Regions from separate parts of the Sphingobium sp. TomTYG65 genome, predicted to be linked through region 1. Evidence: riboswitches for the same ligand, from Rfam matches in the RefSeq annotation. Region 1 holds a riboswitch; the other holds the start of a gene.

The links. Region 1 has a riboswitch for cobalamin ahead of ACZ5Y5_RS19470 (HoxN/HupN/NixA family nickel/cobalt transporter). Riboswitches for the same ligand answer to the same signal wherever they lie in the genome.
Region 2: it holds a riboswitch for cobalamin, as region 1 does, so the genes downstream of both, ACZ5Y5_RS00520 (TonB-dependent receptor plug domain-containing protein) here and ACZ5Y5_RS19470 (HoxN/HupN/NixA family nickel/cobalt transporter) in region 1, are expected to answer to the same signal.

The regions. Positions count from the first base shown of each region.
Region 1 is NZ_AP027331.1:1,244,682-1,255,922, forward strand. It holds gene bluB (5,6-dimethylbenzimidazole synthase) at 1-94, opposite strand, end outside; gene cobO (cob(I)yrinic acid a,c-diamide adenosyltransferase) at 97-702, opposite strand; gene cobN (cobaltochelatase subunit CobN) at 699-4,430, opposite strand; gene cobW (cobalamin biosynthesis protein CobW) at 4,430-5,470, opposite strand; gene ACZ5Y5_RS19470 (HoxN/HupN/NixA family nickel/cobalt transporter) at 5,475-6,515, opposite strand; cobalamin riboswitch at 6,688-6,931, opposite strand; gene ACZ5Y5_RS19475 (porin) at 7,114-8,523, shown strand; gene fdhD (formate dehydrogenase accessory sulfurtransferase FdhD) at 8,611-9,393, shown strand; gene ACZ5Y5_RS19485 (alpha-amylase family glycosyl hydrolase) at 9,423-11,018, opposite strand.
Region 2 is NZ_AP027330.1:89,992-107,889, reverse strand. It holds gene ACZ5Y5_RS00525 (ABC transporter substrate-binding protein) at 1-114, shown strand, start outside; gene ACZ5Y5_RS00520 (TonB-dependent receptor plug domain-containing protein) at 151-1,968, opposite strand; cobalamin riboswitch at 2,142-2,411, opposite strand; gene mobA (molybdenum cofactor guanylyltransferase) at 2,436-2,969, shown strand; gene cobA (uroporphyrinogen-III C-methyltransferase) at 3,052-3,834, opposite strand; gene ACZ5Y5_RS00505 (molybdopterin-dependent oxidoreductase) at 3,821-6,433, opposite strand; gene nirD (nitrite reductase small subunit NirD) at 6,548-6,883, opposite strand; gene nirB (nitrite reductase large subunit NirB) at 6,889-9,396, opposite strand; gene ACZ5Y5_RS00490 (nitrate/nitrite transporter) at 9,682-10,926, opposite strand; gene ACZ5Y5_RS00485 (CmpA/NrtA family ABC transporter substrate-binding protein) at 11,177-12,391, opposite strand; gene ACZ5Y5_RS00480 (ANTAR domain-containing response regulator) at 12,388-12,969, opposite strand; gene ACZ5Y5_RS00475 (ABC-F family ATP-binding cassette domain-containing protein) at 13,157-14,737, shown strand; gene ACZ5Y5_RS00470 (DHA2 family efflux MFS transporter permease subunit) at 14,731-16,209, opposite strand; gene ACZ5Y5_RS00465 (EmrA/EmrK family multidrug efflux transporter periplasmic adaptor subunit) at 16,266-17,414, opposite strand; gene ACZ5Y5_RS00460 (efflux transporter outer membrane subunit) at 17,407-17,898, opposite strand, start outside.

The sequences.
Region 1 (11,241 bases):
TGGGATCGGTGCGGAAATGGCGTATGTCCCGCCGCGCCCGCACCAGCGCCTCGAACTGGGCGCTGTCGATCGGGGTGATGGCGGGGATGCTCATGATCAGAACTCGATGCCCGCCTGCGCCTTCACGCCGCTGCGGAAGGGATGCTTGATCAGCGTCATCTCGGTGACCAGATCGGCCGCCTCGATCAGCGCTTCGGGCGCGTTGCGGCCGGTGATCAGGACATGCTTCATCTCGCCCCGCGCGGTCACGGCCTCCAGCACCTCGTCGACCGGCAGATAGTCGTAGCGCAGGACGATATTAAGCTCATCGGCCAGGACCATATCATAGGCGGGGTCGGCGATCATCCGCTTTACCTCTTCCCATGCTTCGCGGGCGAGCGCGATGTCGCGGGTCTTATCCTGCGTGTTCCAGGTGAAGCCTTCGCCCATGGGCTTGAACGTGACATTGTCAGAAAACGCATCGAACACCGCTTTTTCTCCGGTCGTCATCGCGCCTTTGACGAACTGGACGACGCCGACCTTCTTGCCGTGACCGATGGCGCGCACCACCATGCCGAGCGCGGCGGTCGTCTTGCCCTTGCCCTTGCCGGTATGGACGATCAGCAGGCCCTTTTCCTGCGTCTTGGTCGCCATGATCTTGTCATGCGCGGCCTGCTTCTTCTTCATCTTCTCGGCATGTTGTTCGGGGGTGCGTTCGATCATGGGCGGTCTTCCTTCAGGCTGGACAGGAGCATGGCGGCGCTGTTCGACTTGGGCTTCCAAAGGCCGCGGTCGAGCGCTTCGTACAGGCGGGCGGCGGTTTCGCGCAGCGCGGCAGGGTTCGCCTCCGCCATGAAGGCGCGGACGGTCTCATCCTTCAGGAAGGCGGCGTGGACGGCGTCGAAATGATGGTCCTTCACCGCATGGGTCGTGGCGGCGAAGGCGAAGAGATAATCGACCGATGCGGCGATCTCGAACGCGCCCTTATAGCCATGGCGCATCATGCCCGCGATCCATTTGGGGTTGGTGACGCGCGCGCGGACGACGCGGCCAATCTCATCCTCCAGCGTGCGGATGACGGGGCGCTCAGGGCGGCTATGGTCGTTGTGATAGGATAGAGGCTTCTTGCCGGACAGATGCTCGACGGCGGCGGCGATCCCGCCTTCGAACTGATAATAATCGTCGCTGTCGAGCAGGTCATGCTCGCGATTGTCCTGGTTCTGGACAAGGGCGTCCGCCTCCGCCAGCCGCTGGGCGAACAGCCCGCGCTCTGCATCGCCCTCCACTCCGCCGCCATAGGCGTAGCTCCCCCAATCGAGGTAGATGTTCGCCAGATCAGCCCTGTCGTGCCAGAGCCGCTCATCGATCATCGCCTGCAAGCCAGCGCCATAAGCGCCCGGCTTCGATCCGAAGACCCGGCTGCCCGCCCGGCGGGCGGCGTCCTTCTCCGGCAGGCCCTGTGCGACAAGGGCGGCGCTTTCCGCGCGATGCCGGGCGGCGGCGGGATTGTCCTCGTCCGGCTCGTCCAGCGCCATCACGGCGCGCGCGGCGCTGTCGATCAGGTCGATCTGTTCCGGGAAGGCGTCGCGGAAGAAGCCTGACACGCGCAAGGTCACATCGACGCGCGGCCGGTTCAGCTCGGCGATCTTCATCACCTCAAAGCCGGTGACACGGCCCGACGCCCAATCCCAGCGCGGCCGCACCCCCATCAGCGCCAGGGCTTGCGCGATGTCGTCGCCACCCGTCCGCATATTGGCCGTGCCCCAGGCGGACAGGGCGATGGAGCGGGGATAGTCGCCCTCGCGCTGCAGATAGTCCTGCACGATGAGGTCGGCCGACCGCTGGCCAAGGTTCCAGGCGGCGACGGTCGGCACAGAGCGCGTATCGACCGAATAGAAATTGCGCCCCGTCGGCAGCACATCGGGCCGGCCCCGCGTCGGCGCGCCGGATGGGCCCGGCGGCACGAAGCAACCGTCCAGCGCCTTGAGCAGCGCCGCCTTCTCCGCGTCCCCGCACGCATCGACGCGCGGCGCGAGGTCCTGCCTGATCGCGTCGAAAACAGCCGCGCTCTTTACCCCCGGTGCCGCCGCTCCGCTGTCGAGCAGATCGATGGCGTAGAGTTCCAGCCGCTCCACCATGTCGCCAGTGGTGCGCCATGGCTCCGTCGAAAGCGTCTGGAGCAGTCCCGGCTTCGGCCCCGTCCAGGGCGCGCCCATGGCGCAATCGAGCGGATCGAAGCCCAGCCCCAGATCATCCGCCAGCGTGCGCAAGAGCGACTGTTGCCCTTCCTGCTCCATCCCACGAGGGCAGCGGGCGAGCGCCAGAAGCAGGTCGCGACGCAGCGGACCTTCCGGCGACCGGGTGAAGACATGCAGCCCGTCGCGGATCTGCATTTCCTTCAATTCGCACAGATAATTGTCGATCGCGGCCAAGGCATCGTCCCCGCTGCCCTGCGCCCCTGCGTCCTTGTCGAGCCCCTGGCTGGCGGCGAGCGCAAGAATGTCCTTGCGCAGCGTCTCCAGCCGCCGGGGGTCCATGCCCGCCGCAAGATAATATTCATCGACCAGGGCCTCCAGTTCCTTGAGCGGCCCATAGGTCTCAGCGCGCGTCAGCGGCGGCGTCAGATGGTCGATGATGCACGCCCCGATGCGCCGTTTCGCCTGCGTGCCTTCGCCCGGATCATTGACGATGAACGGATAGATTTGCGGCACCGGCCCCGCGCAGATTTCGGGGAAGCAGCTTTCCGACAGCGCGATCGCCTTGCCGGGCAGCCATTCCAGATTGCCATGCTTGCCGACATGCACGACCGCATGCGCGCCGAATTCGCGGTTCAGCCAGATGTGGAAGGCGAGATAGCCATGCGGCGGCGGCAGCGCCGGGTCGTGATAGCTGCTCTTGGGATCGATATTATAGCCGCGTGCAGGCTGCACCGCCACGGCGACATTGCCAAAGCGGTGGACGGGGAGGTGAAAGGCGTCGGCCTGGAAGAAGGGGTCGCTCTCTGGGCTGCCCCAGCGTTCGATAATCGCCTCGCATGCGCTTGCGGGAAGCGCGCGGAACGCCGCCTCATAATCCGCCAGGGAGAGGGAAGGGGAGTCCCCCGACCGCCGCAGCGAAGCCGGAGAGTTGGTCACGCCGCCCATCATCAGGCGCATTAGCGCAGCGCCGTCGCCCGGCGCGTCTGCGGTAGCATAGCCTGCCTCCGCCAGCGCGCAGAGGATAGCCGCTGCGCTGGCGGGCGTGTCCAGGCCAACGCCATTGCCGATGCGCCCGTCCTTGTTCGGATAATTGGCAAGGACCAGCGCCACGCGCCGCTCTGCCACCCCCGTTTGCGCAAGTTTCGCCCAGTTCGCAGCCAGTTCAGAAACGAAGCTCACGCGATCATGCAGCACCTTGGGCACCACGATGCTGCATTCGGTGCGCTGATCGAACCGCGCGGCGGCCTTGAAGGCGACGGCGCGCGTGAAGAGGCGCCCGTCCACTTCGGGCAGCGCAATGTGCATGGCCAAATCCCGCGGCCCCAACCCACGCGCGCTGGCCTCCCACACGCTTTGCTCGGCGCTCGCGAAGATCGTCTGCAGGATCGGGCAGTCCGCCTGCTCCAGGATCGACGGCGTGCGCGGCTCCCCCGGCGCGGATGCGGCGAAGGCGGTGGCGTTCAGGATGACGTCGGGCCGTGTCCCCTCCATCAGCTTCTGGAGAAAGTCGCGGGCAAAGGGCTCGCGCAGCGCCCGCACATGGACCGGCAGCACATTGAGGCCCGCCTGCTCCAGCCCCGCGATCATCGCGTCCACCGCTTCCAGCGTTCCCGCGATCAGCAGGGCGCGGTAGAAAAGGAACATCGCGGTGGGCTGGCCATCACGCCAGCGGCGCTTCACCTGATCCAGCACGGGTCGCTCGATCCCCGGCAGATACAGCCCCGCGTCGGCGACAGGCACCGGCGCATCGGGCTCTCCAGCGTCCATGCCGGCCAGCCGCGCGGCGGTCTTCAGGAACGCCGTCGCGTTCGCCACGCCCCCCTGCCGCAGATAGTCCCGCAGCAGCTCGCACGTTTCGGGCGGCAGGGTAGAGGCGGCGCGCAGGTCCGGATCGTCCTCCCGCCCGTCCGCAATGGCGGCAAAGGCGATGCCCTTTTCCCGCGCCACATTGGCAATCTCATCAATGCCATAGGGCCAATAGCTCTTGCCCCCCAGCAGCACCACGCAGACGAACTTGGCGTTGGCGATCACCTTCTCGACATAGAGATCGACCGAATAGGGATGCTTCAATTGAAGCAGGTTGGCGAGCCGCACGCTGGGTCCGCCATCCCCCAGCGCCGCCGCCGCGCTCGCAAAACAGGCAAGGTCGCTGTCCGCCACGGTCAGCAGCACGATGTCCCCCGGCGACTGGCCGAGGTCGATCGCTTCATCTCCATTGGAGACGGTGCCGGGCGTGGCGGTCAGCAGGTGCATCAGGCGGCGGCCATTTGCTGGGACAGCGCCTGCTCGATCTCGGCGCGGTCCAGCCCCGCCTGACCGATCACCACCAGGCGCGAGCCGCGCTGTTCATCCGCCTGCCAATGCCGGTCATAATGATGCTGGATGCGCGGACCCACGGCCTGGATCACCAGCCGGGCAGGGCGTCCGGCGATCGCCACGAACCCCTTCACCCGCAATATGTCATGCGCCGCGATGACCTGTTCGAGCGCCGCCAGAAGCGGGGCAGGGTTGCCCTGTTCGCCCAGCTCCACGACAAAGCTGTCGAAATCCTCATGGTCATGATCGTCCTCGTCGTCGTGATGGGAGGGGCGGGCGTCGATCTGATCCTCCACGCCCGCGTCGAGGCCCAGCAGGACGGCGGGATCGATCTGCCCCCGCGCCGTGCGGACGATGCGCACGCCGGGGCGGATTTCCTTCGCCAGCTCGTCTTCCAGCTCCGCCAGCTTGCCGGGCTCGACCAGATCGCTCTTGTTGAGCAGCACCAGGTCGGCGCAGGCCAGCTGATCCTCGAACAGTTCCTCGATCGGACTGTCATGGTCCAGCGTCGGGTCGGCGGCACGCGCGGCGGCCAGCGCCGCTTCGTCATGGGCGAAGCGCCCCGCCGCCAGAGCGTCCGCGTCGATCAGCGCGATCACGCCATCCACGGTCGCGCGCGTGCGGATATCGGGCCACTGAAACGCCTTCACCAGCGGCTTGGGGAGCGCAAGTCCGGACGTCTCGATGATGATATGATCCGGCGGCACATCCCGGTCGAGCAGCCGCTGCATCGTCGGCAGGAAATCATCCGCCACCGTGCAGCAGATGCAGCCATTGGCCAATTCGATGATATCCTCGTCAGGGCAGGCTTCATCGCCGCACCCTTTCACCAACGATCCATCGACGCCGACATCGCCAAATTCGTTGATGATCAGGGCGAGCCGGCGGCCGCCCGCATTTTCGATGAGGTGCCGGATCAGCGTCGTTTTCCCGGCGCCCAGGAATCCGGTGATGACAGTGGCGGGAACCTTGCTCATGACATTATCCTTGATTGAGGATGAGGACTTCGATCTCGTCGAAGCGTTTCCAGCGGTAGATGGCCCAGCTCATGAGCCAACAGGCGGCGAACAGACCGATGATGAAGAAGCCGAGGCTGTTGAAATGCTCGCCTAGATCTGCGGCAAGCGACCATATGCCGCCGCTCAGGCCCAGCTTGTCGCCCAGCAGCGCCGCCGCCTCGATCCCGCCGATGACGATCGCGACCAGAGCGGACACCAAAGTGATGGTGATGTTGTAGTAAAGCTTACGGATCGGCTTAACGAACGCCCATTGATAGGCACCCATCATTAGCGCCCCGTCCGCCGTGTCGATCAGCGCCATGCCCGCCGCGAAGAGCAGGGGGAAGATAAGCACGGTCGCAACCGACAGCCCGCTCGCCGCCTGTCCGGCCGACAGCCCCAGGATCGCCACCTCCGTCGCCGTATCGAACCCAAGCCCAAACAGAAAGCCCAGCGGAGCCATGTGCCAGCTCCGCGTCACCAAACGGAACAAGGGCCGGAAGATACGCGCCAGAAAACCTCGGTTTCCCAGCAATATGTCCATATCCTCATCGACATAAGCGCCGCCGCTGCGGACATGGTTGAAGGTCTTGAGCACCGATCGCAGAATGATCAGGTTCATCGCCGCGATGGCGAAGAGGAAGGTGGCGGAAATGACGGTCGCGATCGTGCCGCCCACCTCGCCCACCGCTTCGACGCGGCTCAACGCGCTTGCCGCCACAGCGATCACTACCGCCGCGACCAGGACGATGCCGCTATGGCCGATCGCGAACCAGAATCCGACCGTCAGCGGCCGCTGTCCTTCCTGCATCAGCTTGCGGGTCACATTGTCGATCGCCGCGATATGATCGGCATCGACCGCATGGCGCAGCCCCAGGCTCCAGGCGAGCAGGGCAGTGCCCAGCATCATCGTGTCGCCCGAGAATATCAGCAGCGCCCATAGCCACAGCCCGATATTGGCCGCGATCAGCCCAGCGAACATGGCGGTGGCGCGCCGGCGTAAAACCGGAACAGTCGTCTCCATCGCAGATCAGTCTCCCGTCGGCGTCAGCGAACATCGACGGGACCTCCGCATCGCGGCCGACATGGTGCGCCGGACGGACACCTTACCGGCGTCCGGCGCTATGCCGGTGCGGCCCCGCCGCACGCGTCGCTCAGACGGAAAACCGTGCCCCGGCCATCCCCTGGACCAAAGCAAGAGCGACCAGACGCCGGCAGGTCTCCTGGCTTGCGGGTCATCGCTCGACATATGGCCTTCCCAGGCCTCGCAGGATTTAGCGTCCGGCCCAGTGGCTGACCTCCGAATGTCACGGAAGGTCGATATATGTCTCGCTCACCGCTTACAGTTGCAGGGACAGCCGCGGATTAGGACGCCTGAGGCGTCCGCACCGCATTCCCAAATTAAGCCTCTTTCGAGGCACCGGCGCGATCGAGGCTGTGCATAGAGGCTGCGGCAGCGGATGTGAAGCCCGTGATGTGCAATCGCGCGCCGAATGCCGCCCGTCATCGAACGGAGACATATTTGTCATTTTAGAGTCACATTAAAGTCATAGCCGCGCCATCCATCGACATGTGAGGGAGTTACAGGGGTGACAGCTTTCAAGGTGGGCGGCGCGGCGTTGATGGTGAGCTTGCTCGCATTGATGCCGGAGGTGGCGCAGGCGCAAAGCAATGAAGCGCTGCAGCGCCAGATCGATGAACTCAAGGCGCAGGTCCAGGCACTTACCAACGCGCTCGCCGCCAGTAAGGGCGCAGCGCCCGTTGCTGCCGCTCCGGCCTCCGCCGTCCCCTCAGCGCCTGCGCCCACCGCGCTCGCCGCAGCGCCTGCTCAACCGCCTGCATCCACCCCGGCAGCGGCATCAGCGCCTGCGCCGAAGTCCAAGGCCTGGTATGAGCGGCTCTCGCTGCGCGGCTATACGCAGATGCGCTACAACGCCTTCCTATCGGGCGACGACACGGCCCCTGCCGGGCAATCCCGCCTGCGGTCTGTTCATGACAGCTCAATTTCCGACCGCGGCAGCTTCTCCCTGCGCCGCGCGCGCCTGGTTCTTCAGGGCGACATTTCCGACCGGGTTTCCCTCTATCTCCAGTCGGATTTCGCGACAGCCGTGAACAATCAGGCGGGCAGCGAACGCCGCGAACATTTCGTTCAGTTGCGCGACGCCTATGCAGACGTCTTCCTCGACAAGGCGAAGACCTTCCGCGTCCGTTTCGGCCAGTCGAAGGTGCCCTATGGCTGGGAGAATATGCAGTCCTCTTCCAACCGCCTGACGCTCGACCGCAGCGACGCGATCAACAGCGCCGTGCCCAGCGAGCGCGATCTTGGCATCGTCGGCTATTATACGCCGCCTTCGGTCCAGAAGATCTGGGACCGGCTGGGCCATGACGGGCAAAAGCTGTTCGGCAATTATGGCGCGTTCGGCCTGGGCGTGTTCAATGGCCAGGGCACCAACCGCACCGAACAGAATAGGGGCTTGATGAAGGTCGCTTTCGCCACCTGGCCGTTTGAACTGGACGGCCTGGGTGAGACATTCGCGGGCCAGGTGTTCGAAATCGGCGGCTCCGCGATGCTGAACGATGTTCAGCCTGAACTGCGCAGCGGTTCGGTCAGTGCGGTCGCCTATGACGACGATCGGGTCGGCATCCATGCCATGCTCTACCCGCAGCCCTTGGGCATTCAGGCCGAATGGAATTGGGGCAAGGGACCGGAGTTCGACCGCCTCAGCCAATCGATCGAAACGAAGAGGCTACGCGGCGGCTATGTCCAGGCGATGTATCGCCTGCCAACGGACTCGGTCGGCGTGCTGATCCCCTATGCCCGTTGGCAACATTATCGCGGCGGGTGGAAAGCTTCGACCAACGCCCCGCGCCTGGAAACCGACGAATTTGAACTCGGTGTCGAATGGCAGCCGTGGAAGGCGCTCGAATTCACGCTGGCCTACGCCCGGATGAAGCGCGCCGAAGCAGACGAGCGCCGCGTGGGTCGCGCCGAGGGCGACCTGATCCGCACGCAGGTGCAGTGGAATTATTGAACGGCGATCCCACCTTCGTCATCCCGAACCAAGCCGGGATGACGAAGGTCCATTGCCGTCGGTGTCCCCCGCCCCTAGATCGAAGGCATGCCTTCGCCCTTCTCCTTCACGCAGATCACGCCCGAGGGCACGGCAGCCGGAATAACCCGCGACCTCGCCGAGGAAGCGCCGGTAGCCCTGGAGTTCAACGGCGTAGGCTACGCCGTGCTGATGGCGACCCCTGCTGACATAGCCGAACTGGTGCAGGGCTTCGCCCTCGCCGAACGTCTGGTGAGCGCCGAAGACCCGCCGCTCGATATCGATGTCCACTCAACGACTGACGGCGTCATCGCGCGCGCCACTCTCCCGCCCGATCGGGTCGAGGGCCTGCTCGGCCGCGTCCGCCACCGCGTTTCGGATTCTTCCTGCGGCCTGTGCGGCGTGGAAAATCTGGAACAGGCGATCCGGCCGCTGCCGCTTGTCACGTCCCGTTCGCGGGCGGATCGCGCCGCCATCTTCCGCGCGCTTGAAACATTGTCCGTGCATCAGCCGCTCAACGCCCGCACCGGCGCCACGCATGCCGCTGCACTGGTTGGCGCCGATGGCGCGATCCGCCTGGCCTATGAAGATGTCGGCCGTCACAACGCCTTCGACAAGCTGATCGGCGCCATGCGTCGGCAGGGTCTGTCCTGGGACGGAGGCTTTGCGCTGCTCTCCTCACGCTGCTCCTATGAGCTGGTGGAAAAGGCGGCGCTCGCCAACTGCCCGCTGCTCGTCACCATCTCCGCTCCGACCCGATTGGCGGCCGAGCGAGCCGCGAGTGCGGGTCTGCCCCTCATAGTGCTGGCACGGCCGGACGCGATGCTGGCGACCGAAGATGGGATGATCTAACTAGGCTCCTGCCTTCGCAGGAGCACTGGTCATTCCTGTATCCACAAAGCGGAAAATGGCGGGAGCGCTCCAACCGTCGCTCCATTCACCGCCAGCAGAATTTCCCCGCTCACCGCCATCCCGTCAGGCCAAACGGCAACCTCTTTCGACAGATTGAACAGGCAAAGCAAATGCTGTCCCTGCGCTGCTCTACGGAAAATGAGCCTGCTGTCATCCGCCAGCAGCAACTCCATCGACCCATGTCTTAGCGCCGCATTCTCCCTGCGTAGCGCCAGCATCGCGCGCGTGAAGTTCAGCAGCGAGTCTGGATCACCCTCCTGCGCATCGACTGCCCTCGCGAGATTCTCCTCTCCCAACGGCAGCCAGGGCATCGCCGTGCTGAACCCCGCCTCGCTGGCGCTCGCTTCCCACGGCAGCGGCGTGCGCGCTCCGTCTCGCGACAGGGTGAGCGGCCAGTTCGCAATCGCCTCCGGGTCCTGAAGCCGCTCGAAAGGGATATCGACCTGGGTGATCCCCAGTTCTTCCCCCTGATAGAGGATCGCATTGCCGCGCAGCGCGACCAGCAGCGCCATCTTCACCCGCGCAAAGGCCGCCCGATCTTCCGCCGCGCACCATCGCGACAGGGCGCGCGGCGCATCATGATTTTCAAACGCCCAACTCGGCCATCCCATCTCGGGCTCATCCGGCCACCGCGCCACCGTCTCCGCGACCAGCGCGGGGGTCAGCGCTTCGGCATAGAGAAAATCGAAGCCATAGGCGCTGTTCAGCCGTTTTTCTCCGGACGTATAGGCTTTCATCTCCTCCTCTGCCCGGTTGCCGCCGACCTCGGCCATGGTGAAGATCGCGCCATAGCGGTCGGTGAGCGCCCGGATACGCTCGACAAAGCCCAGCATGTCCGGGTGCGATTGGCTGTAACGCCGGATCTGATAGTCGAACGGCCGGGTGCGGGGCTTGCCGTCATCGGGCGCGGGCGGATTGTCGCGCAGCATCGGATCGTGCATCGCATGGTTCAGCGCATCCAGCCGGAACCCATCGACGCCCCGCTCCAGCCAGAAGCGCATGGCAGCGAGCAGCGCATCCTGCACCTCCGGATTATGGACATTGAGCTGCGGCTGGCTGGCCAGAAACTGGTGCATATAATATTGTCGCCGCCGCGCGTCCCAGGTCCAGGCGGGGCCGCCAAACACTGATTGCCAATTGCAGGGCGGCGTGCCGTCGGGCTTTGGATCGGCCCAGACATACCAGTCGTGCCGGGCATTGCTCTTATTCTCCCGGCTTTCGCGAAACCAGTCATGCAGGTCCGATGTGTGGGCATAGACCTGATCGATCGTGACCTTGAGCCCCAATTCATGCGCCCGCGCCACCAGCGCGTCGAAATCCTCGATCGTGCCGAAGATCGGATCGACCCCGCAATAATCGGCAATGTCATAGCCGAAATCGCGCATGGGGGATGTGAAGAAGGGCGAAATCCAGATCGCGTCCGCGCCCAGCCGGGCGATATGCTCAAGCCGCCGCGTGATACCGGGCAGGTCCCCGATCCCGTCGCCATTCGAATCCTGAAAACTGCGCGGATAGATTTGGTAGATGACCGCGCCCTTCCACCAGGGCTGACCGGAATCGCTCATGGGTGACGCTCCCTTGCTGCAAATGCAGCATACACATGTCCCTGCCGTCATCTACCGCTTGCGAGCAGGCCGCCCCCGCTTTATCAGCAGCCCCGCGACAGGTTCCCGAGAGGGGACGAGAGCAACGCGCTTAAATGGATCGCTCAACCTCCGTTCGCCCTGTTCAAATGAGTCGCTTGCCTCATTCGAATGTCGAAGGGCGCGGGCGGGCTTCGACAGGCTC
Region 2 (17,898 bases), on a different replicon from region 1:
CGATCCATCCCGCGCATCCGGGTGCCGCAAGCCTGGACGGTGTGCGGCGGCCCCGCCTATGTAGAGGCCGCCCGCAGCATCGTGGCTCAGGTGAACGCCACGTCGGGCCATTGAGGGGCGAAAGATCACGCCCGCCCCTCCAGCCTGCCGTCAGAAACGGACACGCACGCCGCCAAAGGCCGAGCGGCCGTAGGTGTTGTAGCCATAGACGGTGGCGTATGCCTCATCAGTCAGATTGTCGATGCGGCCGTATATTTCCAGATTCTGCGTGATCGGAAAGGAGGCGCGGACGCCCAGAAGCGCATAGCCATCGATCCGCTGCGTCAACGTCGCATTGTTGAAGCTGTCACTCACCATGGTCAGCGTGGCCCCCGTGGACAGGCCGAACGACCAGTCATAATCGGCCGAAACACTGACGGCGTTGGTGGGGCGGCGCGGCAGGCGAGCGCCGGTATCGCGGTCGCGCGCATCGATATAGCTGTAGGCGGCCGTGACCGCCAGCGCATCGACCGGCCTCAGCGTCAGCATCGCCTCCACCCCCTTGGCGCGCGTGCGGCCAAGATTGAAGTAGCGCGATGTGCCGAAGTCGAAGTCGATCTGGTCGCGAATGTCCCGCTGAAAAGCGGTGAGCGAGAGGATCGCCCGATTGCCGTCGAGCCGCTGGTCGATGCCGATATCATAGCTTTTCGACTGTTCAGGACTAAGGGTGCTGTTGCCGCTGAAGCTGTCGTAAAGCTGATAGAGCGATGGCGCCTTGAAGCCTTCGCCATAGCTTGCGCGGAAGTTGGTCTGCCCTGCATTGGGCGTGTAATTGGCGTTGGCGCCCAGCGTGGTCGCGCCGCCGAACTGGCTATGGTCGTCATGACGCACGCCCCCGGTGAGCGCCAGCCCGGTGAGCGGCTTCACCACCGCCAGTGCATAGACGCTGTCGATATTCGCCCGGTGGCTTTCGGTCGAACCGAAGCCGGTGAAATCATAGTCGGGTCGTTCATGCTCATAACCGAAGATCAGCTTGGCTTGATCGACCGGCTGATAGACACCTTCATATTCGAAGCGCAGGTTGGTGCCGGAATAGCCATAGTCGCCGAACGGAGAGAAATAATCGCGGTCATTGCGGAACCAGGTGACGGCGGCACGCTGGGTCAGCTTGCCATCGAGCAACGCTAGATTGAGACCCGCATAACCAACATATTGGTCAAGCTTGCTCTTGTCGGCGGTGTCCATCGGCGCACCGAAGAACACATCGGTGTCCAGATCCGCATGAATATAATAGCCACGCAGATCCAGGCTGAGATTGTCGGTGAAGCTGAGCTTCAGCTTGGCGTGGGTGGCGATATTTTCATAACCGTCCTTCTCCGTGCCGCCCTGTGCAGCGGAAATCCCATCCGTCCGGAAATAGGCGACGCCCGCACCGCCCGAGGCAATGCCGCTGGTGCCTGACACATCGGCCTTGGCATTCAGCGTGTCGGCATAGCCATAATCGACCGAGGCGGTGCCGCCGAAGCCCTCGCCCGGCTCGCCACTCATAATGTTGATGACGCCGCCGATCGCCTGGCTGCCATAGACGACCGAGTTCGAGCCGCGCAGGATTTCGACGCGCCGGATATTGCCGGTCAGCAAATTGCCAAAATCATACATGTCGCCGATGCCGCTCGGATCATTCACCTTAACGCCGTCCAGCAGCACGAGCGTCTGCGTCGTTTCCGCGCCACGGATCGAAATGCCGGTGACGCCGCCCACGGCATCCGCGCGGTTGAACCGCACCCCAGGCGTGGTGGCGATCAGATCGGCGATGCTGACATTCTGGCGGGTCTCGATCGTTTTGGCATCGATAACGGTGACGGCTTGGCCGACTTCATCGCGCGGCTGCTGGATGCCGAGAGCAGTGACGATAATGTCGTCATTGTCCTGCGCAAGCGCGGGGGTAGCGGCGAGCAGCGCCAGCAGCGAAATTCCGGTCCTGATCATCTTTGTCTTCCCTGAGCGTCAAGCGACTCTGGGACGGAGGCTTCCGCTCGAACGGCCGGCTTGCGGCAAAGGACAGACGCCAGCGCCCCGCCCCGCACACCGATGCGGCCCCCGCCGCTTCGCGTCGCTCAGACGGAAAACACCGTGCCCGGGCCGGTCCCTGGACCCAAGGCAAGAGCGACCATGCGCCGGCAGGTTTCCTGGCTCGCGGGTCAGGGCAGCGATGCACGGGCCTTCCCGGGCTGTTTTTGCCCAGTGGCCGGTCACCCTCGCCTTCCCCTTTCGAAGGCTACGGGTTCCCAAGTGCATCGCGCTCACCGCTTACAGTTGCAGGGACAGCCGCGGAATTGGGCGAAAGCTCGCCCGCACCGCATTCCCTTTCCGGCGCGATCTTCTTGTCGTGAACGGTTGCCCGCTCACGCGCCGCGCCATAGGGGAAAGACAAGGTTCTGCCAAGGAGTGGATCGATGCGATTGCTGGGCGCGGTGCTGGCCGGGGGGCGATCCAGCCGGTTCGGAAGCGACAAGGCGCTTGCCGTGCTGGCGGACGGACGGACGCTGCTGGAGCATGCGGCGGCCGCGATCGGGCCGCATGTGGAAGCCGTGGTGGTTTGCGGGCGGACGGTCGAGGGCATGATGAGCCTCACAGACCGACCCGCACCGGACATGGGGCCGCTCGGCGGCCTCAACGCCGCGCTGCATCATGCGGCTACCCAAGGTTATGACGCGGTGCTGACGACCGGATGCGACATGCCGCTTTACCCGGCTGCGCTCGCGGAGGCGCTGACCGGCGAAGGAGCTGCGGTGCTGAAGGGACAGCAGCTGGCGGGATATTGGCCTGCTCCGCTCGCGGCCGAACTGGACGCGCATCTGGCCGAGGAGAATAACCGGTCCATCTATGGCTGGCTGGAGCGGATCGGGGCGCGGATCGTCGAGCGACCGGATATAGTTTTGCCCAACATTAATCGGCCGGAAGATCTGGCCGGGCTGGGCGATGTCTGAGCCTGTCGATGCCCCTTGCCTTCCTTCCAACTAAGGTAGGGACATCGACAGGCTCAGGGCGAAGCTGCGGAGGGTCCAGAGTTCAGGCTTGCAGAGCGACGCTCGTCGCGACCTCCACAGGCATGGCCGTGCCCGCCACCGCTTCACCAATCAGAAGCAGGGTCGGATCTTCATCGCTGATCGTCGCTACCAGGAAGGCGAGCGCGGACAGCTTGCCGCGGATCAGCCGTTCGGTGGGAAGCGACACGTTGACCGCAACCATCACCGGCGTTTCGGGATCGCGCCCGGCGGCGATCATCTGGCGGCTGATCTCTCCAGCAGCGGCGCGGCCCATATAGATGCCGAGCGTGCCGCCAGGGCGAGCGAGCGCATCCCAATCGAGCTTCAGCGGCTCGCCAGCTTTCAGATGCGCCGTCACCAGCGTCAGGCCGCGCGCCACCCCGCGCAGGGTGAGCGAAGCGCTGCCGCTCGCCGCCGCTGCACTGGCAGTGGTGATGCCCGGGCAGATGTGGAAGCGTATGCCGTCAGCGGCGAGATGCTCCATCTCCTCGGCGGAGCGCCCGAAGATGGATGGGTCGCCCCCCTTCAGGCGCACGACGCGCTTGCCAGTCTTCGCGGCGGCGAGGAGAAGGTCGTTGATGCTCTCCTGCGCCTTGCTATGGCGACCCGAACGCTTCCCCACGCTGACCCGCTCGACACCTTCGGGGATCAGGTCGAGGACGCCGGGACCGACCAGCGCGTCGTAGAAGACAATATCCGCCGCCGCGATCAGCTTCTCCGCCTTGCGCGTCAGGAGGTCCGGGTCACCCGGCCCCGCGCCGACCAGCCATACTTCACCGGGAGCAATAAGGTCATTCGGCTGCATGGAGCGTCTCCTGCGGAATTTGGGCGAGGATGTTGGCGAGCGCGGGGCGGCACGATCCGCAATTGGTTCCCGCGCCGATCGCCTTGCCGATGGCAGGCACATCCACCAGGCTCTGCTCGCGGATGGCGGCCATGATCTGATTAAGGCCGATATCGAAGCAGACGCAGATGGTTGGCCCCTTGTCCGGCTGGTTGCCGGGACCCCGCGCAGCGAGGACCGACGCTCCCACGTCTTCGGCCTCCAGCTGGCTGATGAGCCAATCGCGTGAGGGAAGCAGGCCGGTCTTAGTGACGATAAGGATGCCCGCGAGCTTTCCATCCGCGATGATCGCCACACGGCGGGTGCCGCGCGTCATGTCGATGGCTTCGACCCGATCGCCCTTGGGCAGACAAGCTTCGAGGCGGGCGGCATCGCCATTTCCCGCGACTTCGTAGAGTGCGCCGCCCGGCACGGTGACGCGGGTCGCCCATAGGCAGGGCACTTTGGCGGGCTGCTCACCGCGCAGGATCAGGAAGCCCTTCCACTCCGTAGCCACCTTCTCGATACTGGCGGGAGTCAGCTTGAAGCCGGGCTGACCGGAATGCGGATCGACCAGCGGACGGGGCAGCAGGCCGGTGCGGCCGCCGGTCGAAATCTGGTCCGTCCAGTGGATCGGGGTGAAGATCTCGCCTCGGCGCTGGCCTTCGTTATAGCTGACGCGGAAGATGCTGTTGCCCTGCGCGGTCTGAACGCGGGCAAGGTCGCCGTCGAGGATGCCGAGTTCCTCCGCGTCTGCCGGGTGAATGTCCACCAGCGGCTCCTCGCGGTGACGGGCGAGCTTGGGCGAAAGGCCGGTGCGGGTCATGGTGTGCCACTGGTCGCGATAACGGCCGGTGTTGAGCGTCATCGGCCATGCTTTCAGTGGCTCTTGCAGGTCCATCTGCTTGGTGAGGACCAGCCGCGCCTTGCCGTCGGGAGTCGAAAAACGTCCATCGGCGAAGGGCTTCTCTCCACCCCAGCGGAAGGGCTCCATCGCGTCATAAGCATCATTGCCGATGGTAGCTTGGGCGCGCAGGTTGAGCACGCGCTGCCCGTCATTCTGATAAGCGGTCAGACGCGCATGCTCGCGCCAGATGTCGGCCGGCCGGTCATAGGCGAAGGCGTTGCGCCAGCCCATTCGACGGGCCACTTCCGTGACGATCCACCAATCGGGCTTCGCCTCGCCAGGCAGCGCCAGGAAAGGACGCTGGCGGCTGATGGTGCGGTCGGAATTGGTGACGGTGCCGTCCTTCTCACCCCAACCAGCGGCGGGCAAGCGGACGTCAGCATGCACGCTGCTGTCGGTGTCGGTCATGATGTCCGACACGACCAGGAACGGCACGGACTCCAGCGCTTCCCGCACGCGATTGGCGTCGGGCAGCGATACGGCGGGATTGGTCGCCATGATCCACAACGCCTTGATCCGGCCCTCGTTGATCGCGCGAAACAGGTCGACGGCCTTCAGACCCGGCTTGGTCGCCATCTTCGGCGCAGCCCAGAAGCGGCCGACACGCTCCACATTTTCCGGCGCGAAGTCCATGTGGCTGGCGAGCGTCGAGGCAAGCCCCCCGACTTCGCGGCCGCCCATCGCATTGGGCTGGCCCGTGATCGAAAAAGGCGCCGCGCCCGGCTTGCCGATGCGGCCGGTGGCAAGGTGGACGTTGATGATCGCGTTGACCTGATCCGTACCGCGGATCGACTGATTGATCCCCTGGCTGAACATCGTGACCGTGCGCGGGGTCGCGGCGAACAGCCTGAAGAACTGCTCCAGCAGCGCGGGCGCAATGTCGCAGGTCTTGGCGGTGGTCCACAGGTCATGGCCTGTGCGGATGTGCTCCCAGAAGCCCTCGGGGGCGTTCACATGATCGGCCATATAGGCAGGATCGATGATGCCTTCCTGCGCTACCCAAGCGAGCAGGCCGTTCATCAGCGCAACGTCGGTGCCGGGCTTGACCGGCAAATGTATGTCCGCACCTTCGCAGGTTTCGGTGCGGCGCGGATCGATCACGACCAGCTTGGTGCCGCGTTCGGCGCGGGCGGCCTGGATGCGCTGATAGACGATGGGGTGGCACCAGGCGGTGTTGGAGCCGACCAGCACGATCAGGTCCGCTTGCTCCAGATCCTCATAGCTGGCGGGCACCACATCCTCGCCGAAGGCGCGATTGTGACCAGCCACCGCGCTCGACATGCAGAGGCGGCTGTTGGTGTCGATGTTGGATGAGCCGATGAAGCCCTTCATCAGCTTGTTGGCGACATAATAGTCTTCGGTCATCAACTGACCCGAGACGTAGAAAGCCACGCTGTCAGGGCCATAGCGATCGATCGTTTCGCGGAACTTCTTCGCCACCGTGTCGAGCGCCTTGCCCCAGCTAGCCCGCTTGTCGCCGATCATCGGATGCAGCAGGCGGCCTTGCAGCCCCACCGTCTCGCCCAGATGCGTGCCCTTGGAGCAGAGGCGCCCGCCATTGGCCGGGTGCGCTTCGTCGCCCTTGATCGTCACCGACCGAGGTCCGGTCGGCGTGGCCGAAATGCCGCAACCGACGCCGCAATAGGCGCAGGTGGTGCGGATGGCCTCAGTCATGCTCTTACCTCTTCTTCCCGAGGAACAAGAATTGGGTGGAGGCGCATGCCGCAAGGGATGGCCAGCAGGCTGCCCCCACCCAGATCCCCGCCGTTATGGCTGGGGACCGGAAGCTCACGCAGCCGCCTTGAGCGCCGTAGGACGAGCGATCAGGATGCGATCGCTCTCTTGGCGGACCTCAATGGTCGGCGTGCAGCCTTCGTCCGCGCCCTGCGCCTCGCCCGTTTTCAGGGCGATGTTCCAGTTGTGCAGCGGACAGGCGACGCTGTGGCCATGGACGATGCCCTGGCTCAACGGCCCCTTCTTGTGCGGGCATTCATTGACCAGCGCGAAAACATGGTCGTCGCCGGTGCGGAACACCGCGATTTCCTTTTCCCCGGCAATCTGCACCGTGCGGGCGCCGCGCTGGGGAATGTCGGCCAGCGTTCCGATGTCGATCCAGTCGGTCATGTCGTTCACTCCGCAGCGATGGCGATGGGTTCAAGCGGCTGGTGCAGTTCGGCGTCCGCACCGGCTGCGCGCTGCGCCCAGGGATCATCCTGAGAGAAGCTCTGCGAATAGAGGAACCGGCTGCGGAGCGCCTCGCGGCCGGCCTCATCTTCCACGATCCGGCTCTTGATATATTCGACCCCCACGCGCTCGATCCACGGCGCGGTGCGTTCCAGATAGCGCGCTTCCTCGCGGTACAGCTGGATGAAGGCAGCGCAATAATCGAGCGCTTCCTGCTCGGTCGCGACCTTGCACAGCAGGTCGGTGGCCCGGACATGGATGCCGCCATTGCCGCCGACATGCAGTTCATAGCCTGAGTCCACGCAGACCACGCCGAAATCCTTGATCGTCGCCTCCGCACAATTGCGGGGGCAGCCGGATACGGCGATCTTGAACTTGTGGGGCATCCACGACCCCCAGGTCATCCGCTCCGTCTTGACGCCAAGGCCGGTGGAGTCCTGCGTGCCGAAGCGGCACCATTCCGACCCAACGCAGGTCTTCACCGTGCGCAGCGACTTGCCATAGGCGTGACCCGACACCATCCCCGCGGCATTCAGGTCGGCCCAAACGGCGGGCAGGTCTTCCTTCTTGATGCCGAAAATGTCGAGACGCTGGCCACCGGTCACCTTCACCATCGGCGCATCATATTTCTCGACCACATCGGCGATCGCGCGCAATTCACGTGGATTGGTCAGGCCGCCCCACATGCGCGGGACCACCGAGTAAGTACCGTCCTTCTGGATGTTGGCGTGCATGCGCTCATTGACGAAGCGGCTCTGCTGATCGTCGACATATTCGCCGGGTAGCGCGCAGAGCAGATAATAGTTGAGCGCGGGGCGGCAGGAGGAGCAGCCATCCGGCGTGGACCAGTGCAGCTTCTGCATCACCTCGGGGATCGAACGCATATTCTGCGCCACGATCTCGCGGCGGACATCGTCATGGCCGAAGCTGGTGCACTTGCACAGCGTCTTGGGACCCCACGGGACGTCATCGCCCAAAACTACCGCCAGCAGGTTTTCCACCAAGCCCGTGCAACTGCCGCAGCTTGCGGAAGCCTTGCAGCTGCCGCGAACAGCATCGAGGCTGCAATTGCCCGCTTCGATGCAAGCGACGACCTGGCCCTTGCTGACGCCGTTGCAGCCGCAGATCTCGGCATCATCCGAGAGCGCCGCAACGGCCGCCTTAGGGTCCAGCGCGCCTCCTCCCGAGGCGAAAGCCTGGCCGAAGATCAGCAGGTCGCGGATGTCGGCGACATCCTCTTCGCGCTTCAGCAGGTCGAAATACCAGCCGCCATCGACGGTATCGCCATAGAGCACCGCGCCGATGATCTTGTCGTCCTTAACGACAACGCGCTTGTAGACCCCGCGCGAGGCGTCGCGCAGGACGATGTCCTCGCAGCCCTCGCCGCCCGAGAAATCGCCAGCCGAGAAGACATCCAGACCGGCGACCTTGAGCTTGGTCGAAGTGACCGAGCCCTTATAGCCGGTGTGCTGGTCGGTGAGGCCGTCGGCGAGGCTGCGGCACATGTCCCACAGCGGCGCGACGAGGCCGTAGACATTACCGTCATGCTCGACGCATTCGCCGACCGCGAGGACATCAGGGTCGCTCGTGACCATGTGGTCGTCGACCTTGATGCCGCGATTGACTTCCAGACCAGCTTCGCGCGCCAGAGCGGTCGAGGGGCGGATGCCGACCGCCATCACCACCAGGCTCGCCGGAATTTCGCGGCCGTCCTTCAGGCGGACGCCCTCGACCTTGCCGTCGCCGTAAATCTCGTCGGTATTAGCCCCGGTCAGGATGGTCTGGCCGCGCCCTTCCAGCGCGGTCTTGAGCAGCCAGCCCGCCGCTTCATCGAGCTGCCGCTCCATCAGCGTGTCCATGAGGTGAATGACGGTCACCTTCATGCCGCGCAGGGTCAGGCCATGCGCGGCTTCCAGGCCGAGCAGACCGCCGCCGATCACCACCGCACTGCCGCCGTTATTCGCGGCTTCCAGCATGGTGTCGACATCCTTCATGTCGCGGAAGCTGATGACACCGGGCAGATCCTTCCCCGGAACCGGGATAATGAAGGGATCCGACCCGGTGGCGATCAACAGCTTGTCATAGCCAACAGTGCGACCCGACTGGCTCGTGACGGTCTTGGCGGTGCGGTCTATCGCCGTCACCGGATCACCCGCGATCAGCTCGATATTATTTTCCGAGTACCATTCGCGGCTGTTGATGATGATGTCATCAAAGCTCTTTTCCCCGGCCAGGACCGGCGAGAGCATGATGCGGTTATAGTTCACATAAGGCTCTGCACCGAAGATGGTGACGCGATAGCGCCCCGCATCGCGTGCCAGCAGTTCCTCGATCGCGCGGCAACCGGCCATACCGTTGCCGACAACCACCAGATGTTCACGAACATCGTCCGAAGGCACGAAGATTTCCTCTTCGTTGGCCGTCTCCGGTCCGCTGTTTTTCTGAAAATCCATCCCTTGACTCCAGAATAAAAAAAGCCGCCATCCGGACCCCTGGGCTTTGAACCCAGAGGTCTGGATGGCGGCTTTGCCATCATTAACGTCTCTACTGCCCATCAGCGGGCGGCTTCGACTATGGTAGAAGGACAACCTCGTCCTTTGCATCGCAGCATAAGCGAAAGGCAGGGAGGGTCAAGCGATTCCTTCGGCTAATTTCCCAAACCACCTGCTCTTTCGCAGATGCAAAAGGACGGCGGCTCCTCTTTCGAGTGCCGCCGCCTCCCCTCCACGTAACTTGTATCAGATGCGCGCGCCGCTGCTCCATGTTGCGCGCCAGCGGGCACGGACCAGCGAGATGCCGAGGAAAGCGACCACGGCAAGGCCCGCGAAGATCAGGAAGCCCGGTGCGAAGCTGCCGGTGAACTGCTTGGCGATGCCCAGCGACGACGCAAGATAGAAGCCGCCAATGCCGCCAGCCATTCCGACCAGCCCGGTCATGACACCGATTTCCTCTTGGAACCGCTGAGGCACGAGCTGGAACACCGAGCCGTTGCCGATGCCGAGCGCGAGCATCGCGGCGACGAACAGACCAAGCGCCGAGAAGAGCGTCGGGGCGTAAGCAACACCGGCCAGCGCCAGGGCAGCAGCGATATAGACCATCATCAGCGCCTTCACGCCGCCGATCTTGTCAGCCAGCGCCCCACCCATCGGACGGACCAGCGAGCCAGCGAAGACGCAACCTGCCGTGCAGTAGCCCGCGACGATCGGGGTGAGGCCGAACTGATCGGTGAAGTAGATGGGGAGCGACGCGGCCAGTCCGACAAATCCGCCGAACGTCACTGAGTAAAAGCCCATCAGCCACCAGGCGTCGGCGCTCTTCAGGGGGCGAAAATAGTCCGTCAGCTTCTTGGGCGCGGGCGCGTTCGGCGCGTTCTTCGCCATAATCATGTAGGCGATGAAAACGATGGTCAGCGGAATGCAGGCAAGACCCAGCACCGAGTTCCAGCCGAACAGCTTGGCCAGCACCGGCGCGAAGAGCGAGGCGAGCACTGTGCCCGAATTGCCCATGCCGGCGAGGCCCATGGCCTTGCCCTGATGCTCTGGCGGATACCAGCGGCTCGCCAGCGGCAGCGCGATGGCGAAGGACGCACCGGCAAAGCCCAGGATCACGCCCAGCGCCAACGTGCCGCCAAAGCTGTTAACGCCCATGAACCACGCAGCGAAGAGGCCAAGGATAACAATCACCTGGCTGATCGCGCCGGCCTGCTTGCAGCCAATGCGATCGACCAACAGGCCGTTGACGACGCGCAGCAGCGCGCCCGCCAGCGTGGGGACGGCGACCATCAACCCCTTTTCAGCGGGCGTCAGGCCCAGCGTCTTCGAAATCGACGGCGCGAGGGGACCGAGCAGCACCCACACCATGAAGGCAAGGTCGAAATAGAGGAAAGCGGCGATCAGCGTCGGCGTGTGGCCAGCTTTCCAGAAGCTGGTCGGAGCCGCCTGCCCCTCTGCGCCTTTCTCGCTGTCCCAATAAGCAGTTGCCATGATGACGTCCTTCAATCTTGTGAAATGGACACAAAAAAAGCCGCTCTCCGGACGCTCGTTCTTCACGAGATCCGGCCAGCGGCTTTGCTGCAAATTCTGTTTGAGGAGAGCCCGACCCCATCCTTGGGCGTGCTCATCCATAAACGCGCTTCGTCGCGCGATCTTGATCTTATCTAATGATTCGTTTCATGTTGCAAGGCACAATTTTTTCGCAGAAGCGGACCACTCCGCCCGCTGCGTCAGGCCCGGGCTAAAAACTCGCCAGAAAATCCTCTATTCTTTCGGGATCGAACACGCGTCCATCGAAGAACCTGTCCGGCCCCAACGTCAGTTCACCGCGCTTCGATCCCACGGCCAGCGGCGTGGCAACCGCGCCTTCCACCTTCATGCTGGCTCCGGGGATCGGCACATTGCTTTCCGCGAGCGCCCGGCGGAAAATGTCGGGGCGGAATACCGACCCGGCCTTAGCTACATTCTCCGGCGTATGCTCCACCATCTTCCAACGGACCATCTGCGAATAGAGCCAGAGCGCCTGACTGCGCCACGGGAAGGGCGTGGCCTCCCGAGAAAAAAGCATGAAGTCCGGCATTTCCAGCGGCGGCATGTCGGCCCGCGCTGTGATGCGGCCGGACAGTGCACGCAGGATGAGGTCGGCGGGCTGATCGACGAAATGCGGCTGGGATAGCAGATGCGCCAACGCTTCATGGTTGACGGGCTCATCGCACCAGGCCGCCGCCCTTACCAGCGCCCGGATCAGACCATCCACGGCTTGCGGATTTTCCTCAAGCCAGGGCGTGCGGAAGGCCAGCACCTTTTCGACGCCGCGCTGCCAGATACGCTCGCCAATCGCGACTGCTTCGGCCAGATCGGCATCTACCGCCGCGCTGCCCCAAGGCTCGCCCGCGATGAAGCCGTCAATTTCGCCCGCGCGCATGGCTTCTACCGTCAGCGAAGGCGGCACGACGCGCAGCAGCACGTCCCGGTCGGGATCGACACCCGCGCTTGCCAGCCAATAACGCAGCATGACAGCGTGGCTGGAAAAACGATGGACGATGCCGATCACGGGCTTGCGTTTCCAAAGCCCAATGGCGGCGGCGAAATCATGCGCCGTTCCCAGCGGATCATCCAGCCTGGCGGCGACGTCCGGATCGAGCGCTTGGGCGAATTCCTTCGCCATCACCAGCATATTGCCGTTGACGTTGAGCTTGTAAGGCGCAGAGAGCGGCGCGGGCTGCTGGCTGAGGCCCAGCGTGACGGCGATGGCGAGCGGCGCCAGCATATGCGCGGCCTGCACCTGCCCGAAGACCAGCCGGTCACGTAGCGTCGCCCAACTGGTGGTGCGGACAAGGTCGAGCGCGATGCCCTCTTCCTCAGCGAAGCCCTTTTCCCGCGCTACCGCCAGCACGGCGGAATCGGTCAGCGGCAGATAGGCAATGCGCAGCGCTGTCGTCCCAATGCTCGTCATAGCCCCCCTCCCAACAGGTCGCTGGCCGTGATCAGGGCCTGCGCGACATCCACGATCTTCTTTCCCTGGTTCATCGCACTCGAACGCAACAACGCGTATGCGTCGGGTTCGTTGAGGCCGCGCTGGCTCATCAGGATGGACTTGGCGCGGTCGATGATCTTCCGGTCAGACAGCGCGGTACGCGCTTCGTCCAGTTCGGTCTGCAACCGGGCAAAAGCGTTGAAACGGCGCACCGCCAGTTCCAGCACCGGTTTCACCCGCTCCTTGCGCAGGCCATCGACGACATAGGCGGACACGCCTGCGTCTATCGCAGCGCCGATCATCGATTCATCTGACTGATCGACGAACATGGCGATCGGCCGGGCAAGCGCACGGCTGACCGAAAGCATTTCCTCCAACGTGTCGCGGCTGGGGCTGCCAAGGTCCATCAGCACCACGTCGGGCGCCATGCGTTCGAGCCGCGCGACGAAGCCGCCGCGCGGGGGAACGATATGGATATCGTCATAGCCCGCCTCGCGCAGTCCTTCTTCCAGAACCGTCGCGCGCAGGCCGCTGTCATCGATGATGACGATTCGCATCTGACCCAGCCCTTTTGGCCCTTCAGTGACCGCGATGCTGCGCCGCGTCAATCGGTGCCGGTTGGCCCCGGTTGCCATCGCGTCGCCGCTGCTATATTAGCACAGGCCAGTTTCCGGAGGATCATCAACATGGACATGCACCTGATCGCGCAGCCCCAACGCTCTGCTTTCAGGAAGTTTTTTGTCCATGCCCGCCATCATCCTCTCTCGCCTAAGCTGGTCCACGCCTGACGGCACCACGGTCCTTTCGGATCTCGATTTTCGTTTCACTTCCGAGCGGATCGGACTTGTCGGGCGCAATGGCGTCGGCAAATCGACGCTGCTCGCCATCATCGCACGCAGGCTGAAGCCAAGCGGCGGAACCGTCCAGATCGACGGCACCCTGGCCGAACTGCGCCAGACCGTGCAGGTCAGCCCTGGCGAAACAATCGCCGATCTGTTCGGCGTGCGGGAGGCAATAGCCCTGCTCGCCAAGGCAGAGCGGGGGGACGCCACAGTCGACGAATTGGAGGCGTGCGACTGGACGCTGCCGGCCCGGATGGAGGAAGCGCTGGCGGAGGTCGGCCTCACCGCCGGCCCGGACACGGAGCTGGATAAACTGTCCGGTGGCCAACGCACGCGGGCGGCGCTTGCCGCAGCCGTCTTCGCCAAACCGGACTTCCTTCTCCTGGACGAGCCGACCAACAATCTGGATGCGGAAGGCCGAACCGCGCTCATTGCGCTGCTGGGACGCTGGCGTGCGGGAGCGATCATTGTCAGCCATGACCGCACCCTGCTGGAGGAGATGGATGCGATTGCCGAACTGACCAGCTTGGGCATCAGCCGTCACGGAGGGAACTTTTCATCCTGGCAGGCGCGCAAGGCGGTCGAACTCGCAGCGGCGGAGCAGGACCTAGCCCAGGCCGAAAGGCGGATGAAAGACGTCGCCAAGCGAACGCAGACCGCGACTGAGCGCAAGCAACGGCGCGATGCCGCAGGCGCGCGAAAAGGAGCGAAGGGCGATATGCCGCGCATCCTGATCGGCATGCGCAAGGACCGGGCCGAGGGTTCAGGCGGCGAAGCGGCCCGACTTGCGGAGCGCTTGCGGCTGGAGGCCACCGAGGCCGCAAGTGCTGCACGCGAGCGGATCGAACGGGTCGAGAGTCTGACGGTCACGCTGCCGTCCACGGGACTATCGGCCGGCCAACGGGTCGTCGTGCTGGACCATATCACAGCCGGTCATGCTGGGCGCAAACCAGTGCTCGACGGCTTTTCCCTAAATGTCACTGGACCGGAGCGGATCGCCATTACAGGGGCCAACGGCATAGGCAAATCAACGCTGCTGCATGTCATCGCGGGCACCCTGCCCCCGCTGTCCGGACACATCGAGCGGCGGGTCGATTGCGCGCTGCTCGACCAGCGCGTCGACCTGCTCGACCCGCAGTCCAGCATCGCCGACAATTTCTCGCGTCTGCACCCCCAAGCCACGCATAATGAAGTGCGAGCCGCGCTAGCGCGTTTCCGGTTCCGGGCGGATCTCGCGCTACAAAGTGCAGGGAGCCTTAGCGGCGGGCAGTTGCTGCGCGCGGGCCTCGCCTGCGTGCTGGGTGGCGCGGCGCTACCGCCGCTGCTGATGCTGGACGAACCGACCAATCACCTCGACCTCGACAGCATCACAGCGATCGAACAGGGGCTGGCTGGCTATGACGGCGCGCTGATCGTCGTGAGCCATGACGAGCCGTTCCTGCGCGCCATCGGCATAAATCGGGAAATCCGCCTCGGTCAGTGAGCCGCCGACATGTCCACCCGGGCGGTCGGCTTGGGCGCGATCCAGACCAGCGCGCCTGCAAGGAACAGGACCAGCGCGGCGACGAAGAAGACATGGTTCATCGACAGCACGGTCGATTGCTGATCGACCAGATCGGCAATCATCTGCGGCGTCTGTGCCGCCGATATGCCGGTCCCCGCCAGCGAGGAGCCTACGCCCGGATCAAGCGCGGACACCAGTTCGTTGCGCGCGACACGCTGGCCATTGCCCCAGCCGGTAAGGACGATCGACGTCGAGATCGCGACTGCAAGGGTTCGCAGGAAGCTTTGCATGCCCGCTGCCGAAGCGGTTTCCTCCGGCGGTACCGAGCCCAGGGTCAGCGTCGTCAGCGGGATCATGAAGAAGGGCATGGCAAAGCCTTGAACGACCTGCGGCAACGACAGCGTCCAGAAATCAGCCGTGCTGGTCCAGCTCGATCGCCACATGGTGACGATCCCCATCCAGATCACCGACCCCGATATCAGGAAGCGCACGTCGATCTTCCCCACTGCACGCCCAGCGAAGGGAGCGGCGAAGATCGCGGTCATCGCGGTGAAGGCAGTGACGAAGCCTGCCGAATAGGCCGTATAGCCCATCGACATTTGCAGCCATTGCGGAATGATGACGATGCCGGCGAAATAAGCGCCGAAGCACAGCGACAGGGTGATCACGCCCGATGTGAAGCCGATATGGCGGAATACCCGCAAATCGACGATCGGATGTTCCTCCGTCAATTCCCATATGATGAAGACGAGGAAGCCGATTGCCGCCATCACGGCCAACGCGACGATCATCGGATCGCCGAACCAGTCATGATCGCGCCCGGTGTCCAGCATGATCTGAAGGCATCCGATCCAGAAGATCAGCAGGCCAAGACCGATATAGTCGATCGGCAGCTTATGCCGCTCGGTTTCCACCGGCCCCAGCAACGCCATCGCCGCGAAGACGCAAACGGCTGCGATCGGCAGGTTGATGAAGAAGATCCAGTGCCAGCTCCAATTGTCGCTGATATAGCCGCCGATGATCGGCCCCACCGCCGGCCCCGCCAGCGTGGTCATCGCCCACAGCCCCATGACCTTTGCCCGTTGTTCCGGCGGATAGATGCGCATCAGCAGCGTCTGCGACATGGGCATCAGCGGACCGCCGCACAGCCCCTGCCCGATGCGGCAGGCGACGATCATGCCGAGCGTGGTCGACAGGCCGCACAGCAAGGAGAACAGCCCGAAGCCGATCATGCCCCAGGTAAAAAGGCGCACCGTCCCGAACCGCTGGGCCAGCCAGCCGGTCAGCGGCACGCAGATCGCCTCCGCCACAGCGTAGGATGTGATGATCCAAGTACCCTGGTCAGGCGAAATGCCGAGGTTCCCCGCGATGTGCGGCACCGACACGTTCGCGATCGTCAGGTCCAGAACGACCATGAAATTGCTGAACGCCAGCACCAGCCCGGCCAGCATGCGCTGGCGCGGGTTCAGGGGGAAGGTTTCGGCCTGGCCGGTCACCGCAAGGCTCCTCAATCGCCCGACAGATCGATTTCGACTTCGGTCGAAAGCCCCACACGAAGCGGATGCGCGGCGAGTTCCTTGGGATCAAGCGCGATACGCACCGGCAGGCGCTGAACCACCTTGATCCAGTTGCCAGTCGCGTTCTGCGCCGGGATCAGCGCCAAGGACGATCCGGTGCCGCCTGAAAAACCGACAACCTTGCCATGATAGACCACATCGCCGCCGTAGATGTCCGCGATGACGGTGGCGGGCATTCCGATGCGAACGCGGCGCAGCTGCCGTTCCTTGAAATTGGCATCGACATAGACCTGAGCCAGCGGAACGATGCTCATGATCGGCGTACCTTGCGCGACCCGCTGGCCGACCTGCACCTGGCGGCGCGTGACGACACCGTCGATGGGCGCGCGAATGATCGTGCGTTCAAGGTCCAACCGGGCATTTTCCAGCTTCGCCTTCGCCGCGAGTACGGCGGGATCGGTTTCGACCGTCGAACCACGCACCAGCGCATCATTGGCGGCGAGCTGCCCTTCAGCCGCGCCTTGGGTGGCCCTGGCGGTCGCCACGCCCGCGCGCGCCTGCTCGAGACCCGCACGTGCAGCGGCAAACGCCTTGCGCGCGCTGGTGACTTCGTCGCCCGAAACCGCGCCTTCGGGGGCAAGCGCCTCACGCCGCTGCAGGTCCACGCGCGCCTTGTCATAATCGGCCTGCGCGGCCGCGAGCTGAGCGTTCGCCTGCGCGATATCCGCTCCGCGCGCCTGCACCTGCGCAGCCAGCGAGCTGCTGGTCGCGGAAGTCTGGCGGAAGCGGCGGCGCGCCTCGGCAAGATCGGCTTCCGCCTGCGCCAGCGCGATGCGCGCATTGGTGGGATCAAGCCGGACCAATATGTCGCCGCGCTTCACAGCCTGCGTGTCCGTCACCCGCACCTCGACCGCCTGCGCGGAGATAAGCGGCGTCACCTGCGCGATTTCCGCATTCACATAGGCATTGTCGGTGCTGACATGATTGCGCCCGATCAGCACATAATAAAGGCCATAGAGCGCCCCGATGATGAGCACCGCCAGCCCTAGGCGGACCAGCCACTTCTTGCGCTGCTCCATCCGCGCGCTCTTCTCGGCCGGGACGGTTTCGGACATGAATTCGGGGGCTGCGTCAGCCATTGGAAAGGTCCTTGGACGAAGTGGCGCTGGCGACAAAGCCGCCGCCCAGCGCGCGAATGAGAGCAATGTCGAGCGTGAATGCGGTGGCTTCCAGTTCCGCGACGGACTGGCGCGCCGCAAGCAGCTGGTCTTCGACATTCAGCACATCAAGATAGGTGAAAAGGCCGCCCTGATATCGCTTCTGCGCGATCGCATAGGCTTCTTCCGAAGCGGCAAGCGCAGCACGCGCTTCCGTCAGCCGTTGATCCAATATGCGCCTGCCGGTGACGGCGTCAGCGACCTGCTGATAAGCGCCGAGTACCGTCTTGTCATAATTGGCGACCGCTTCGTCAAATGCCGCGCGCGCGCCGCGATAGCGCCCCCTCAATTCGCCACCATGGAAGATCGGCAGGCTGACCGCCGGGCCGACATTTCCGAACAGCGAATCCTTGCTGAACAGCGTGTCGAGGAAGGAGCGCGGACCCGTCACTGATTGATCGATAAA